4 regions of the Bradyrhizobium sp. WSM471 genome follow, and region 3 is predicted to be linked to each of the others. Evidence: predicted binding sites of a transcription regulator. Region 3 holds the regulator's gene; each other region holds the start of a gene.

Region 1 (3,302 bases), 780 kb from region 3:
CGACAAATACTGGTCCCCGGTCGGGCGCGTCGACAACGTCTATGGCGACCGCAACCTGGTGTGCTCGTGCCCGCCGGTAAGCGATTATGCGGAAGCGGCGGAGTAAGACGCTGCGTAGGATGGGTTTCGCTTCGCTCTACCCATCCTACAGCCTGCGGCACACGATTTTATTTATCTAAGGCGCAACCAGCAATCGGCTTTCGCGATCCCATCGCCACAGCCGTTCGTTGGTCAGCTCCGTGCCACCCCACCAGCGATAGATCCGGTTGTGGCGCCACATGTCGTCTTCGCGGGCAACCGCTTCATCGCGCCCCCCGAGCACGACCAATCCCAAACGAAACAGGCGCCGAAGACGTCGGCAACTCAACGTCCTCAGCGCCCGCTCCTCGCGAAAAACTTTACTGTTGAAGCTTACTCGTCCCCCGGCTCCTCGCCGTCGGCGTCACGCTCGGGGCTGCCGGCGAGAATCTGCTCGGCGATCAGGCCGGAGTTCTGGCGGATCGAGGTCTCGATCTTGGCGGTGATGTCGGGGTTGGCCTTCAGGAACGCTTTCGAATTCTCGCGGCCCTGGCCAAGACGCTGGCTGTCATAGGAGAACCAGGCGCCGGATTTCTCGACGATGCCGGCCTTGACGCCGAGATCGAGGATCTCGCCCATCTTGGAGACGCCCTCGCCGTACATGATGTCGAATTCGACCTGCTTGAACGGCGGCGCCAGCTTGTTCTTGACGACCTTGACGCGCGTGGTGTTGCCGACCACTTCGTCGCGCTCCTTGATCGCGCCGATGCGGCGGATGTCGAGGCGGACCGAGGCATAGAATTTCAGCGCGTTGCCGCCGGTGGTGGTTTCCGGCGAGCCGTACATCACACCGATCTTCATGCGGATCTGGTTGATGAAGATCACCATGGTATTGGACTTGTTGATGGACGCCGTCAGCTTGCGCAGCGCCTGGCTCATCAGGCGGGCCTGCAGACCCGGCAGCGCATCGCCCATCTCACCCTCGAGCTCGGCCTTCGGCACCAGGGCCGCGACCGAATCGATCACCAGCACGTCGACCGCGCCGGAGCGCACCAGCGTGTCGCAGATTTCCAGCGCCTGCTCGCCGGTGTCCGGCTGCGAGATCAGGAGCTCGTCGATATTGACGCCCAGCTTGCGTGCATAGACCGGGTCGAGCGCGTGCTCGGCGTCGATGAAGGCGCAGATGCCGCCCTTCTTCTGCCCTTCCGCCACCGTGTGCAGCGCCAGCGTGGTCTTGCCCGAGGATTCCGGCCCGTAGATCTCCACGACGCGCCCCTTCGGCAGGCCGCCGATCCCGAGCGCGATATCGAGCCCGAGCGACCCCGAGGACACCGCCTCGACATCCATCGAGCGGTCGTTCTTGCCGAGCTTCATCACCGAGCCCTTGCCGAACTGCCGCTCGATCTGGGAGAGTGCGGCGGCCAGAGCTTTACTCTTGTCCATGGAGGATCCTTCGACGATACGCAGGGCAGTGGTGGACATCGGGTCGTGCTCCTTATGACGAGGATTCGCGTGAGGGACAAACGATTGGCGAGGCGGCGCGGCGATAAAACCAATGTACCCCATTTGTTCTAGGTTCGCAATATGTTCTTTTGCGATTTTGGTCTTGCCTGACACGCATCAAAGACGGATGAGCTGCGCGCCGTCAGAATTCCGTAATCCTGCGGCACCGAACCTTTCGCGGTCTGCGGTCTTCTCTTGGACGGGACCGCAACTCTGGGGACCTCAGTCATGACGAACAACACGCATCACGATACGGCCCGGCGCAATCCGCTGCTGGAAGCGGCGCGGGAGGAGATGAGCAAGTTCGAGCGCAAGGAAAACGAGTTCCGCAAGAAGGACCGCGAAGAGCGTGCCGCCGAACTCCATTTGCCGCTGGACGCGATCAAGGTTCATTAGCCGCCGGGACGAAGGCGGCGGAGCCGAGGCCAGCCGGCCGACGCGTCAGGCGTGGCGGTGGTCGCCAGCGGCAACGCGCCGGCGACGGTGCCGGAACGGCCGCCCCGTTGATCTCAGGGAATCGGCACGGGGATCGAGATTCGGATGGCCATGGAGGTGAGTCCGAGCCGATGAGGTATCTAAATACTACCAGTAAGCCATTGATTTCATGGTTGAATTTTCAGGCGGGCTACTGTGCATGGGGTTGTTTTCGTGTTTTTGAAAGGCGCGCATGGGCCTTTCACCCCGAGCCGTCTCCCGCAGCCAACACCGCCTACAGCAGAACCAGCAACCCGATCCCGATCACCAGCACGACGAAGCCAGCCGCCGTCGCGGCGGCGAATGACCGCTCTACGTTGTCCATGATGCCACCCCGTTGCCGGCACGCCACGTTTCCCCCATGGCAGCACCGTCGCTGCGAAATCTCGCCTGCCGTTGTGTCCTGAGTTGTGCGAACGGATGTCGAAATTGGGACCGGTGCGGGGCCAGTGTGCGGCCCCCGAGCTCTGGCTTTCGCTGCCGCCGTCGGGCCTTGTCAGGCTGTCGTAAGCTGCGCCGGCTAGGGTCGTCCGGCTATGGTGTTGCAGCCCAGCACCTCAGCCTCCAATAACCTTCTCCCCGCTTGGCTCTCCCAAGCGGGGTTTTTTCATGCTTATTTTCTTGCGGATTTTCATGCCGGCCGGCCGGTTTGCGAACCGCCCTCCTCCCGCGTCAGGCGCAGCGAGAAGGCGCGGATCGCCGGCGCCGCGAGCAGCACGATCGGCAGCATCGCCGCCCATGCGATCAGCCACGACGCCAGCCAGTGCGCGAGGAAGTCCAGCGCGTTCCCCAAGGGAAGGCTGGCGATGCCCGCGGCGACCAGCGAGGTCAATCCGGACTGGATGATTCCGAACACGAAATGAGAATAGCGGCGGGGAATGCCCAGCATGACGCGCCCATGTTGCTGACCGTCATCGGGCCAAGCAAGCCACATGCCGCCGCGTTCCGGAAGGCGCCCTTACCCATCCCAGGAACTCTGTTCTTGGTCGGAGAACCACGGGCATGAGGTCTCGCGCCGCCGCGCGCGGCCGGCGTCTTTCGACATCCGATTTCGAATGTTTCGGAAGTGCGTGCGCTTGCGAGATAGCCGTGGGCTATCCGGGACTTACCGACAGATTTGGCTTTCGCTGGAATATTATGCCCTCCAGCATGTTCTCAGTGATGGAAGTGAATCGTGGGAGATGGCCATGAATCACAGGGGCATCGAGTTCACCGTCGCCAAGACGGCAATTCCCGGGATCTGGCGGTGGCAGTTCCGAATCGGCGAGCAGATCAAGACCGGCAGGACCGAGACCAAGATCGATCTG
Region 2 (3,302 bases), 100 kb from region 3:
GTCCGATCGAGGGCTCGTCCAGCACGTAGAGCACGCCTGTTAGCCCCGAGCCGATCTGCGAGGCCAGGCGGATGCGCTGGCTCTCGCCGCCGGACAGCGTGCCGGAGGAGCGGGACAGCGTGAGATAGTTGAGGCCGACGTCGAGCAGGAAGGTGAGGCGCTCGCGGATCTCCTTGAGGATGCGGCCGGCGATCTCGTTCTGCTGGGTGTTCAGCGCCTCCGGCACGGTCTCGAACCACGCGCCGGCGCCCTTCACCGACATCTCGGAGATGTCGCCGATATGCTTGCCGCCGATCTTGACGCAGAGCGCCTCGGGCTTGAGCCGAAAGCCGTGGCACGCCTCGCAGGGCACGTCGTGGAAATACTTCGCCAGCTCCTCGCGCGCCCACTCGCTCTCGGTCTCGCGATAGCGGCGGTTGATGTTGGTGATGACGCCCTCGAACGGCTTCTTGGTGTCGTAGGAACGGACGCCATCCTCGTAGGAGAACTTGATCTCGTCCTCGCCGGAACCATGGAGAATCGCGTTCTGCGTCTTCTTGGGCAGATCCTTCCACTTGGTGGTCAGCGTGAACTTGTAGTGCTTGCCGAGCGCAGTCAGCGTCTGGATGTAATAGGGCGACGAGGATTTGGCCCAGGGCGCGATCGCGCCCTTGCCGATGGCGAGCTCCTTGTCGGGGATGACGAGGTCTTCGTCGACATGCTGCTCGACGCCGAGGCCGCCGCAGGCAGGGCAGGCGCCATAGGGATTGTTGAACGAGAACAGCCGGGGCTCGATCTCGGGGATGGTGAAACCGGACACCGGGCAGGCGAACTTTTCCGAGAACAGCATGCGCTCGGGTCCGCTCTTGTCGTGGATCTTTGCGGTCTTCTTTTTCTCTTCCGCGGGGGCTGCTGCAGCCGGCGCATCGGCGAATTCGATGACGGCAAGACCCTCGGCGAGCTTCAGCGCGGTCTCGAAGCTTTCGGCGAGGCGCTGACCGATGTCGGGGCGCACGACGATGCGGTCGACGACGACGTCGATGTCGTGCGGGAATTTCTTGTCTAGCGTCGGCGCTTCGGCGAGCTCGTGGAAGGCGCCGTCGATCTTGACGCGCTGAAAGCCCTTCTTGAGCCATTCGGCGAGCTCTTTGCGGTACTCGCCCTTGCGGCCGCGCACGACGGGCGCGAGCAGATAGAGCCGCGAGCCCTCGGGGAGCGCCAGCACGCGGTCGACCATCTGCGAGACGGTCTGGCTCTCGATCGGCAGGCCGGTGGCGGGCGAATAGGGCACGCCGACACGCGCCCACAGCAGGCGCATATAGTCGTAGATTTCGGTGACGGTGCCGACGGTGGAGCGCGGGTTCTTCGACGTCGTCTTCTGCTCGATCGAGATCGCCGGCGACAGGCCGTCGATCTGGTCGACGTCGGGCTTCTGCATCATCTCCAGGAACTGGCGGGCATAGGCCGACAGCGATTCGACGTAGCGGCGCTGGCCCTCGGCGTAGATGGTGTCGAACGCGAGCGAGGATTTGCCGGAGCCTGACAGCCCCGTGAACACCACCAGCTTGTCGCGGGGAATCTCGACGTCGACGTTCTTGAGGTTGTGCTCGCGCGCGCCACGGATCGTAATTGCGCGCAGGTGTGCTCCCGCGTTCTGTTGTTGGCGCTTCGCCTTGATCACTTCATCCATCCTGGTGGTCCTCAAGGAATCCAAAAGCGCGCGATCGCGCCAACGTAATAGGCGCGCTTCGCCCGGAACCGGGATCGGCGCCGATGGGTATGTGAGCGAACGTAGGAAGAACGGGGGCGGATTTCCAGTGGCGTTTGCGAATCGTCAACGGATTGTTGGCGCGCTGGCGGCATCTGGCAGGAGCGCGGCAGTCGAAACTCGAGGCGACGTGCCCGTCAAACAAAAAGGCCGGCGCAAGGCCGGCCTTTCGTAACGTGGATGCGTTGGAGCTAGGTACTGAACTCAGTACTTCGCGACCACCGGGCCCCCGAAGTGATAGTTCACGCCGACCTGCACGGTGTGGAGGTTGAGCGTTCCGGTCGGAATGGCGCCTCCGAAGTAGGTCTCGCCGCCGAGGCTGCGATAGAGGTATTCGCCCTTGACCGACCACTGCGGAGCGAAGAACGCCTCGACGCCCGCGCCGACGGTCCAGCCCGAGTGGAACTTGCTGTCGGAGACCGAGAGACCGCCCAGGGTGGCGGTGAGCTTGTTGTCGATCCAGGCGTAACCACCGGTGCCGTAGAACAGCACGTTGTTGACGGCCCAGCCGATGCGGCCGCGCACGGTGCCCATCGCGTCAGTCTTGGAGCTCAGCGAGGCGGGGATGCCACCGACGCCCGCAACGAAAACCGTACCAGCGGCCGAAGCGCTGACGTCTGCCCAGGCGCCATCGGCCTCGACGCCGAACACGACGTTGCCGGTCTGCCAGTTATAGCCGGCGGTGCCGCCGACGAAGCCGCCCTTCATCTTCGGGTCGGTCGAGGAATTTTCCCAAGCACCACCACCGACGATACCGAGGTAGAAGCCGGTCCAGTTGTAGACCGAAGCCATGGCCACCGGAGCCTTGGTGTAGGGGCGCGCCGCCAGATCAGCGGCCGAAGCCGGGGCAGCGAGAGCGAACAAACAGGCCGAAGCCAACCAAACCTTTTTCATTTTCAACTAATCCCAGTCCCAGTTTCTGATTGTGCCTTCCACGATCGGGAAGGGCATCGGACGCGGTGGTCCAACTGATGTCTCCATACACCAGTGAAGCCGCAAGTTGTGTCACTCAAAAGTCACACCATGTTTGAAACGTAATGGTTGTTGACTGACTATTCCGAGCTGGGAAGCACAGCAAAAAAGGCCGGCACAGGGCCGGCCTTTGATCTCAATGATATCAGAGGGATATCAGTACTTCGCGACGAGCGAGCCGCCCCAGTTGAAGTGATAGTTCACGCCCACCTTGATGGTGTGAACGGTGTCGGTCCATTCGGAGCGGTTGGTGACCACTGGAGAGTATTGGATCGTGCTCCTGCCGAAATCGATGTAGTTATACTCGACCTTGGCTGACCAGTTCGGAGCGAACATGTATTCAGCGCCTGCACCGACGGTCCAACCCCAGCGCCAGTCGTTCTGGACGAAGACGTTTCCGGGAACGCCGTCGTAGCGGTGCTGGATGTCACCGACCGCGGCACCGCCGCTGACGAACCAGAGCGCGGGGCCGGTCGAGTAGCCGAGACGGCCCTTGATGTCGCCGAAGCCACGAATCTTCGTGAAGTAGGTGTCGCCGAGGCCGGCGTTAATCTCGGCCGAACGGCCGCTGATGTCGGCCCAG
Region 3 (3,302 bases):
GCCGCTGATCGCGGCGAGCCTGGGAATCATCGTGCTGGGCTTGTTGCGCACGCCGCTGCGCTGGTCCGGCGCCCTGGTGCTGCTGGCAGCGATCCTCTGGGGACTGTCGGCGCGGCAGCCCGACATCCTGATTGCCGGGGATGGCGCGAGCGTCGCGGTGCGGGGCAGGGACGGATATCTGCACCTGATCAGGACCAACAAGGACAGCTTTCTGCTCAAGGAATGGCTCGCTGCCGACGCCGATCCGCGCGATGCCGGCAGAGCCTCGCTGGCCGATGGCGTGTCCTGTGACGAATCCGGCTGCGTGACGCCACTGGCCGACGGGAGGCTGGTCGCGCTGGCACTGCGCGTCGACGCTCTCGCGGACGATTGCAGTCGGGCCGCGCTGGTGGTGACGACACGTCCCACGCCGCCCGATTGCGCGGCGATGGTGGTCGATCGGCAGCGACTCGCCAGCCAGAGCGCGCTGGCGCTGACGCGGCGTGGTGACGGTTTTGTGGTTCAGACGGTAAGGGCGAGAGGCACGAGCCGCCCCTGGTTGCCGGCCGGCGCCGGTGAGGGTGATTTCGACGGCAGCCTTGCGCCGAAGGCGACCGCGCCCCGCATCAAGGACGCAACGCCGGCGGAGACCGACTTGCAGGCCGACGATTGATCTGATGGTGCGGAGCAATGCAGTGGGTTGGCGCATCCGCTCGGATTCGCCGGGCGCAAACCACACCTTCTCGCCGGCCACGGCCGGCGATGGCGATTCAATCCTGACCTCCGACCTCGTAGCCGGAGGGCGGCTGTGTCAGCCGATCGGCAGGTGCGTGACGGTCGGCTGCCTGTCGGCGATGATTTGCGCCTTGTTCTCGCGCTCGGTGACCGACTGAGTCACCGGCAGTTGCAGCACGGTCGCTCGCTGGCCTTCGACGAGCTGCGTCACCAGCACGTATTTGCCGTCGGGGAATTCGATCGCGTCATGATGGCGGTCGGGAACGTGCGGATCGATCTTGCCGAACTTGCCCACGCGGGAATTGATGGTGCGCGTCCAGATCCAGCGATTGTCGTAGCGGACGTCGTCGGCGAAGGCGAGCTCCGTTCCCGGCAGCAGGCAGACGGCAACAGACGGATCGGCTGCGGAGGCGAAGCCGCGCGTCGAGGTGCCGCGGAAGCTTGTCGTGACGATCGTCTCGCCGACTTCGGCGGGGCGCGACGCGACGGCATGCAGGCTGTAGTCACACATCGGGTGCTCCTCATGCTGGGATAGCAACCCGCGTCTCTCAATCGAGGCGCAGGCCTCTATCAGAGTTGAAGCACGAACGCTCTGCTTGGTTGTGGGCAAATCTGCGGCTGGTTTCTGCAGGCCGCGATCACATTATCTTTCCCGAATTCAATAGGAACAAAGCCCCTTGCGATGCATTCGGGAGGCGCATGCGCGAATATTGCCGGCTTGGCTGCAACGGTCGAACTTGACCGCTGGTCGCTGTTTCCTCGAACGCTCGAGCCGCGAAGCGGTGCTGTTTGAAGCGGTACCGCTTCGTCGGCGTCGCGAGGAGCCAGCGCCGGAGGAGGGGCCGGATAGTCTGTGCAGAACCAGAACGACTATCCAGCCGGAGCGGACGATCATCCGATCCAATCTCTGACCGGCGCTGCAGATCGGAAGCGCGCGAGGCGCCAAGCACTTCCGGTATGAAGCATTTCCGGTATCAGTACTTCCGGTAAAGCCCGATCAGCTTGCCCTGAATCTTCACCCGGTTGGGCGGCAGGATGCGGACCTCATAGGCTGCGTTGGCGGGCTCGAGCGCGATCGAGGCGCCGCGACGGCGGAAGCGCTTCAGCGTCGCTTCCTCGTCGTCGATCAGCGCCACCACGATGTCGCCGGTATCAGCGCTCTCGTTGCGCTGGATCAGCGCCATGTCGCCGTCGAGGATGCCGGCCTCGACCATGGAATCACCGCGTACTTCGAGCGCGTAATGCTCACCCGAGCCGAGCATGTCAGGCGGTACGCTGATGGTATGGCTGCGGGTCTGCAATGCCTCGATCGGCGTGCCGGCCGCGATGCGGCCCATCACCGGCACCGCGACGGGGCGTTCGCCCTCGTCCGCGGGCAGGCTGGAGCCCGCACGCACCTTGCCGAGATTGCCCTCGATGACGCTCGGGGTGAAGCCGCGGCGGCTGCCGGCGGCCGCCTGGAGCTCCGGCAGCTTGATGACTTCAATCGCACGGGCGCGGTTGGGCAGGCGTCGGATGAAGCCACGTTCCTCGAGCGCCGTGATCAGGCGATGGATGCCCGACTTCGAGCGCAGGTCGAGCGCATCCTTCATCTCGTCGAAGGAGGGCGGCACGCCGCTTTCCTTCAGACGTTCACTGATGAACCGCAGAAGCTCGTATTGTTTGCGCGTTAACATCTCGACCAAAGTCCCCCGGTTGATGTCGTCCGATTCCGAGACGCAGAATTCGGCCATAAGCCGCTACATGCTCGAAACAAATCATGAACGGACACTATATGTTCGATACATGTTCCGCAACTGCTTAATTTACCGTGAACAGGGCGAACTTCGCGGAACGCGCGTTGCGGGGGCGCTCAGACGGGGAGCCGCAACACTTCGCAAGCCGTGCCGGCTTCGGCCTTCGGCGCGAATGGTGCGCGCACGAGAAGTACCTGCGCTGCAGCGAGATTCGCAAGCAGCGAAGAGTCCTGATGATTGACGGGAAGAACGACGCGTGTGCCATCGTCACGCTCCTCCAGATGCGCCCGCAGATAGTCCTCGCGCTGGTCGTTGGCGCCGACGTCGCGGCCGAGCACGGCGCGTTCACGGCGATGGTGAATCACCGAACGGCCCGACAGGGCGCGAATCAGCGGCACCATGAACAGGAAAGCGCACACGTAGGACGACACGGGATTGCCCGGCAGGCCGATCACACCCATTGCGCCGAGTCGTCCGTGCATCATCGGCTTGCCTGGCCGCATCGCGATCTTCCAGAACGCCATCGCGATGCCTTCGTCCCGCAGCGCCTGCTGGACCAGATCGTGGTCGCCGACCGATGCGCCGCCGGTCGTGATCAGGATGTCGGCGCCGCTCTCGCGGGCGCGGCGGATGCCGGCGGTGGTCGCCTCCAGCGTGTCGGCGGCAATCCCGAGGTCGATGGTCTCGGCGCCCTCGCTGCGGGCGAGCGCGTGCAGGGCGTAGCCGTTGGAATAGACGATCTGGCCGTGGCCGGGCGTGGTGCCCGGCATCACCAGCTCGTCGCCAGTGGCGAGAATCGCGACCTTCGGTCGCCTGAAAACGGCAAGGTGCGGATGGTTCATCCCGGCGGCG
Region 4 (3,302 bases), 2.3 Mb from region 3:
GTCCGACTGGATCTTTCTTAGGCCTTCACTCCGCCGCAACCATTCGCGGAAGCGGAACGTAAAGCCAGTCACTGCAACAGCATAATACGGTTCTCTGCAGATTGACTACCGCTCCTGCATATTTTTCCCAAGATGCCGGAGTGTTACGGTCTCGGCACCTCTAATCGGAATCTGGCAGCGCCACCCTGGCCGAGCGGCATTTCCAGCTCCGGCAGGATCGTCTTGAGTTCGCCCTGCAGCGTGTAAGGAGGATTGACGATCAAGAGCCCGCTGGACGTGAGGGCTGCGCCGTCGGCTTGCGGCGCCACGCTGAATTCGAGGCGCAGGCATTTTCCTGGCGGTTTTGCTGCGGCTGCGAGCCGCGCCACTGATTGCACCAGCGTGTCGGTGGCGCGCCGGCTCTTGGCGGGATACCAGATTACATAGATACCGGTCGGCCATTTCGCGAAAGCCGCCGAGAAGGCCTCGCCGAGCTTTTCGAACTCGTCCTTGGCCTCGAACGGCGGGTCGATCAGCACGAGCCCACGCCGTTCCTTCGGCGGCACGAAAGCCGGCAGCGCCATCCAGCCGTCGAGGTCGACCACGCGGGCCTGTTCGTCGCGGCGCAGCACGCCGATCAGCGCCTTGCGCGCCTTCGGCTCGAGCTCGCAGAGCAAGAGGCGGTCCTGCGGCCTGAGCAGGCCGCGCGCGATCAGCGGCGAGCCCGGATAGGCCTTGAGCTCGCCTTTCGGATTGAAGGCGCGGACGATGTCGAGATAGGGCTTGGTCAGCGCCATGGCGTCGTTCGACAGCCGCGCCTGCATCAGCCGCGCAATGCCCGTCAGCCACTCGCCGCCGCGGCGCGCCTCGTCGCTTTCGAGATCGTAGAGGCCGGCGCCGGCATGGGTGTCGATGACGCGGAACGCGCCCGGCTTGTCCTGGAGATAGGTGATGATGCGCGCCAGCACGATGTGCTTGATGACATCGGCGAAGCTGCCGGCATGGAAGGCGTGGCGGTAATTCATGCAAGAGCACTACGCCACGTGACGGCCTGAGCAAAGAGGCACGACGCCCGGGCTACCCGCCCCGGATCGGCGGCATCGTCACCTGGTCGCGGCGGCAGGCGCGGCGGTCGATCTCCTCGCAGGCGCGGAATTGCAGGTCCTTGCTGAGGCAGATGCGGACTTCCGATAGTCGCGTCCGGTTGCAGGTGATCGAGACAGCGGCATTGCTGAGGCCCGGATTCGCCTTGATGAAGGCTTCCTCCACCTCCGCCGGCGCCACCGTCTTGGCCTGCGACAAATCGAGATATTCGGCCGGAATCTTGATCGCGGCGCGCGCCTTCCGGATCGTCTCGAAATAGCTGCGGTCGGCGAGCCCCGAGCAGGTGCCGTGCTTGTCCCACTCGTTGAAGATCAGCCCCGGCGCCGGCATCAAATCGAGCATGGAGGAAACGATGCTGCGGTTCAGCCGCGGCGACGGCCGCTGGCAATATTCCGGGAAACCGTTCTCATATTGCGGCCACAGACCATGGACCACGAAAGCGTAGGGCCGTCCGCTGCACTGGATCTGCGAGCGGCCGCCGCGCTCCGCCGCCTCTTCGCAGAAGGAGGGCGACCACGACAGCGACAGCACATAAAAATCGAATTCGCCGGGCGTGTTCTGCCGCTTGTCCTGGGCCTTGGCGCCACCGGCCAATACAGCCAGCCCGGCCGCAAGCGTCAGCGAGATCATCAGGCGGGAGAACGAATGCAATCTGGAATGAAACATGGCGACGCCCCTCAACTAGACTGTGCAGACGAGCCTAGCAGGCGATAGGAACATTTCAAGAACAAAATGCGGGCGACCGTCGGTCGGCCGCCTGATCGGTCCGGATCAGAGCAATTATTGCTTGGCGGCGCGGCAGGCCGGGTTGTAGGCCCAGTTGCGGTCGAGCCCGACCACGCACCATTCGACGCCCTGGCCGTAGCCGGCGAAGCCGCCATCCTCGACGATCGAGAAATGCACCTTGCGCAGCTTGCCATCGGTGAGCATGGCTTCGCCGGTGCAATAGCGGCGGGGAATATTGTCGGACGCCCAGGGCCGGAACGCAGTCTCGTGAACCGCGGAGAAGCCGGTGATCTTCAACGAGGAATTCCAGAACGAGCTTTCCTTCTCCCAGAACTGGGTGGCGATCGTCGGCAGCGCCCTGTCGCATTCGGAGACGTTGCCGTCATAGCGCGGCCCGCTCAGCCAGAAATTCAGCTCCAGCGGATTGGCGGCCCTGGCCTCGCCGAGCGACAGCGCCCCGAACAGAAGGCCGAGCACGGCGGCAAAGCGGAGCGATTTCAGGAAGGTCGAGGCGCGCATGGGCAATCCAGACAGCATGATCTGCGAGGGTCGGACGGTGCCGCGAAGGCCGGGGGAGGTCAAGTGCAGCGCGGCAACACTTGCCGACGAGTTGACCGCAATGCTGCGTTAGAGGGGTCTTCCGTTCTTTCCACCGCCGCGCCGGCACCGTAAACTGCCGCCAACCAATCGGAGTGACGGGAATGCGAATCATTGCGGCCGCGGGCCTACTTGCCCTGGGTATGTTGGCGAGCCAGTCGGCGCGCGCCGATCTCCTTCCGGTGCCTCCGTTCAAGGGCAACGACACCGGCGGCATCATCGCCTATTCAATGGCAACCCAGGTCGATGCGCGGCAGGTCGCGGTCGATCACTGTGCGCGCTATGGCAAGGTCGCCAAATTCCTGGCGATGCAGGCCTATGAGGGCGGCTACATCTCGTTCTCCTGCCGCTGGGTGCCCTATGGCGCCGCCGACCAGCCGATCCGCACGCTCTACTGAGGCGCTTTCGCAACGCCGCTATCTCGCAGCCGGGAGCTTCCCACATGACGCGCAAACTCGCTTTGCTCGGCTCCGCCCTTTGCCTCGTCTTGTCGGCAGGCAGCGCCCGGGCTGACGACCTGCCGGTGCGCAAGGCGGGCCTGTGGGAATTGAAGATGATCAGGACCGGCACGCCGGTGCCCGAGATGACCATGCAGCACTGCACCGACGAGACCGTCGACAAGGAGATGAACAACAACGTCTCCCCGATGGCCAAGCAGATCTGCGCCAAGCAGGACATCAAGAAGACCGCAACCGGCTATGTCAGCGATTCCGAATGCAATGTCGCCGGCATCAGCACGACCTCGCATGCTGAGATCACCGGCGATTTCAATTCGGCCTATACGGTGAAGACGTCGTCGCACGCGCAAGGCGGCGCCGCCGGCACGGCAGGCCGCGACACGAGCATGCAGCTCGAAGCGAAATGGCTGGGGGCCTGCAAGCCGGACCAGAAGCCCG

Evidence for each region. The regulator LexA, encoded in region 3, represses DNA repair genes until DNA is damaged. The targets are predictions, from matches to a motif close to TGTTCNNNNTGTGTTCNG.
Region 1: the regulator LexA is predicted to act here: its motif matches at 1,593-1,610, upstream of recA (recombinase RecA).
Region 2: the regulator LexA is predicted to act here: its motif matches at 1,765-1,782, upstream of uvrA (excinuclease ABC subunit UvrA).
Region 4: the regulator LexA is predicted to act here: its motif matches at 1,796-1,813, upstream of BRA471DRAFT_RS31895 (ribonuclease T2).

Annotation. Positions count from the first base shown of each region.
Region 1 covers NZ_CM001442.1:5,446,876-5,450,177, forward strand. Annotated here, with positions in the region: gene gcvP (aminomethyl-transferring glycine dehydrogenase) at 1-106, shown strand, start outside; gene recA (recombinase RecA) at 412-1,500, opposite strand; gene BRA471DRAFT_RS37610 (hypothetical protein) at 1,750-1,917, shown strand; gene BRA471DRAFT_RS24730 (DUF2798 domain-containing protein) at 2,627-2,884, opposite strand; gene BRA471DRAFT_RS24735 (hypothetical protein) at 3,183-3,302, shown strand, end outside.
Region 2 covers NZ_CM001442.1:4,563,539-4,566,840, reverse strand. Annotated here, with positions in the region: gene uvrA (excinuclease ABC subunit UvrA) at 1-1,669, opposite strand, end outside; gene BRA471DRAFT_RS20345 (outer membrane protein) at 1,952-2,641, opposite strand; gene BRA471DRAFT_RS20340 (outer membrane protein) at 2,876-3,302, opposite strand, start outside.
Region 3 covers NZ_CM001442.1:4,665,876-4,669,177, reverse strand. Annotated here, with positions in the region: gene BRA471DRAFT_RS20805 (ComEC/Rec2 family competence protein) at 1-652, shown strand, start outside; gene BRA471DRAFT_RS20800 (hypothetical protein) at 791-1,225, opposite strand; gene lexA (transcriptional repressor LexA) at 1,689-2,390, opposite strand; gene glp (gephyrin-like molybdotransferase Glp) at 2,567-3,302, opposite strand, start outside.
Region 4 covers NZ_CM001442.1:6,991,025-6,994,326, reverse strand. Annotated here, with positions in the region: gene BRA471DRAFT_RS31900 (23S rRNA (adenine(2030)-N(6))-methyltransferase RlmJ) at 144-1,004, opposite strand; gene BRA471DRAFT_RS31895 (ribonuclease T2) at 1,057-1,749, opposite strand; gene BRA471DRAFT_RS31890 (hypothetical protein) at 1,864-2,328, opposite strand; gene BRA471DRAFT_RS31885 (hypothetical protein) at 2,511-2,804, shown strand; gene BRA471DRAFT_RS31880 (DUF3617 family protein) at 2,849-3,302, shown strand, end outside.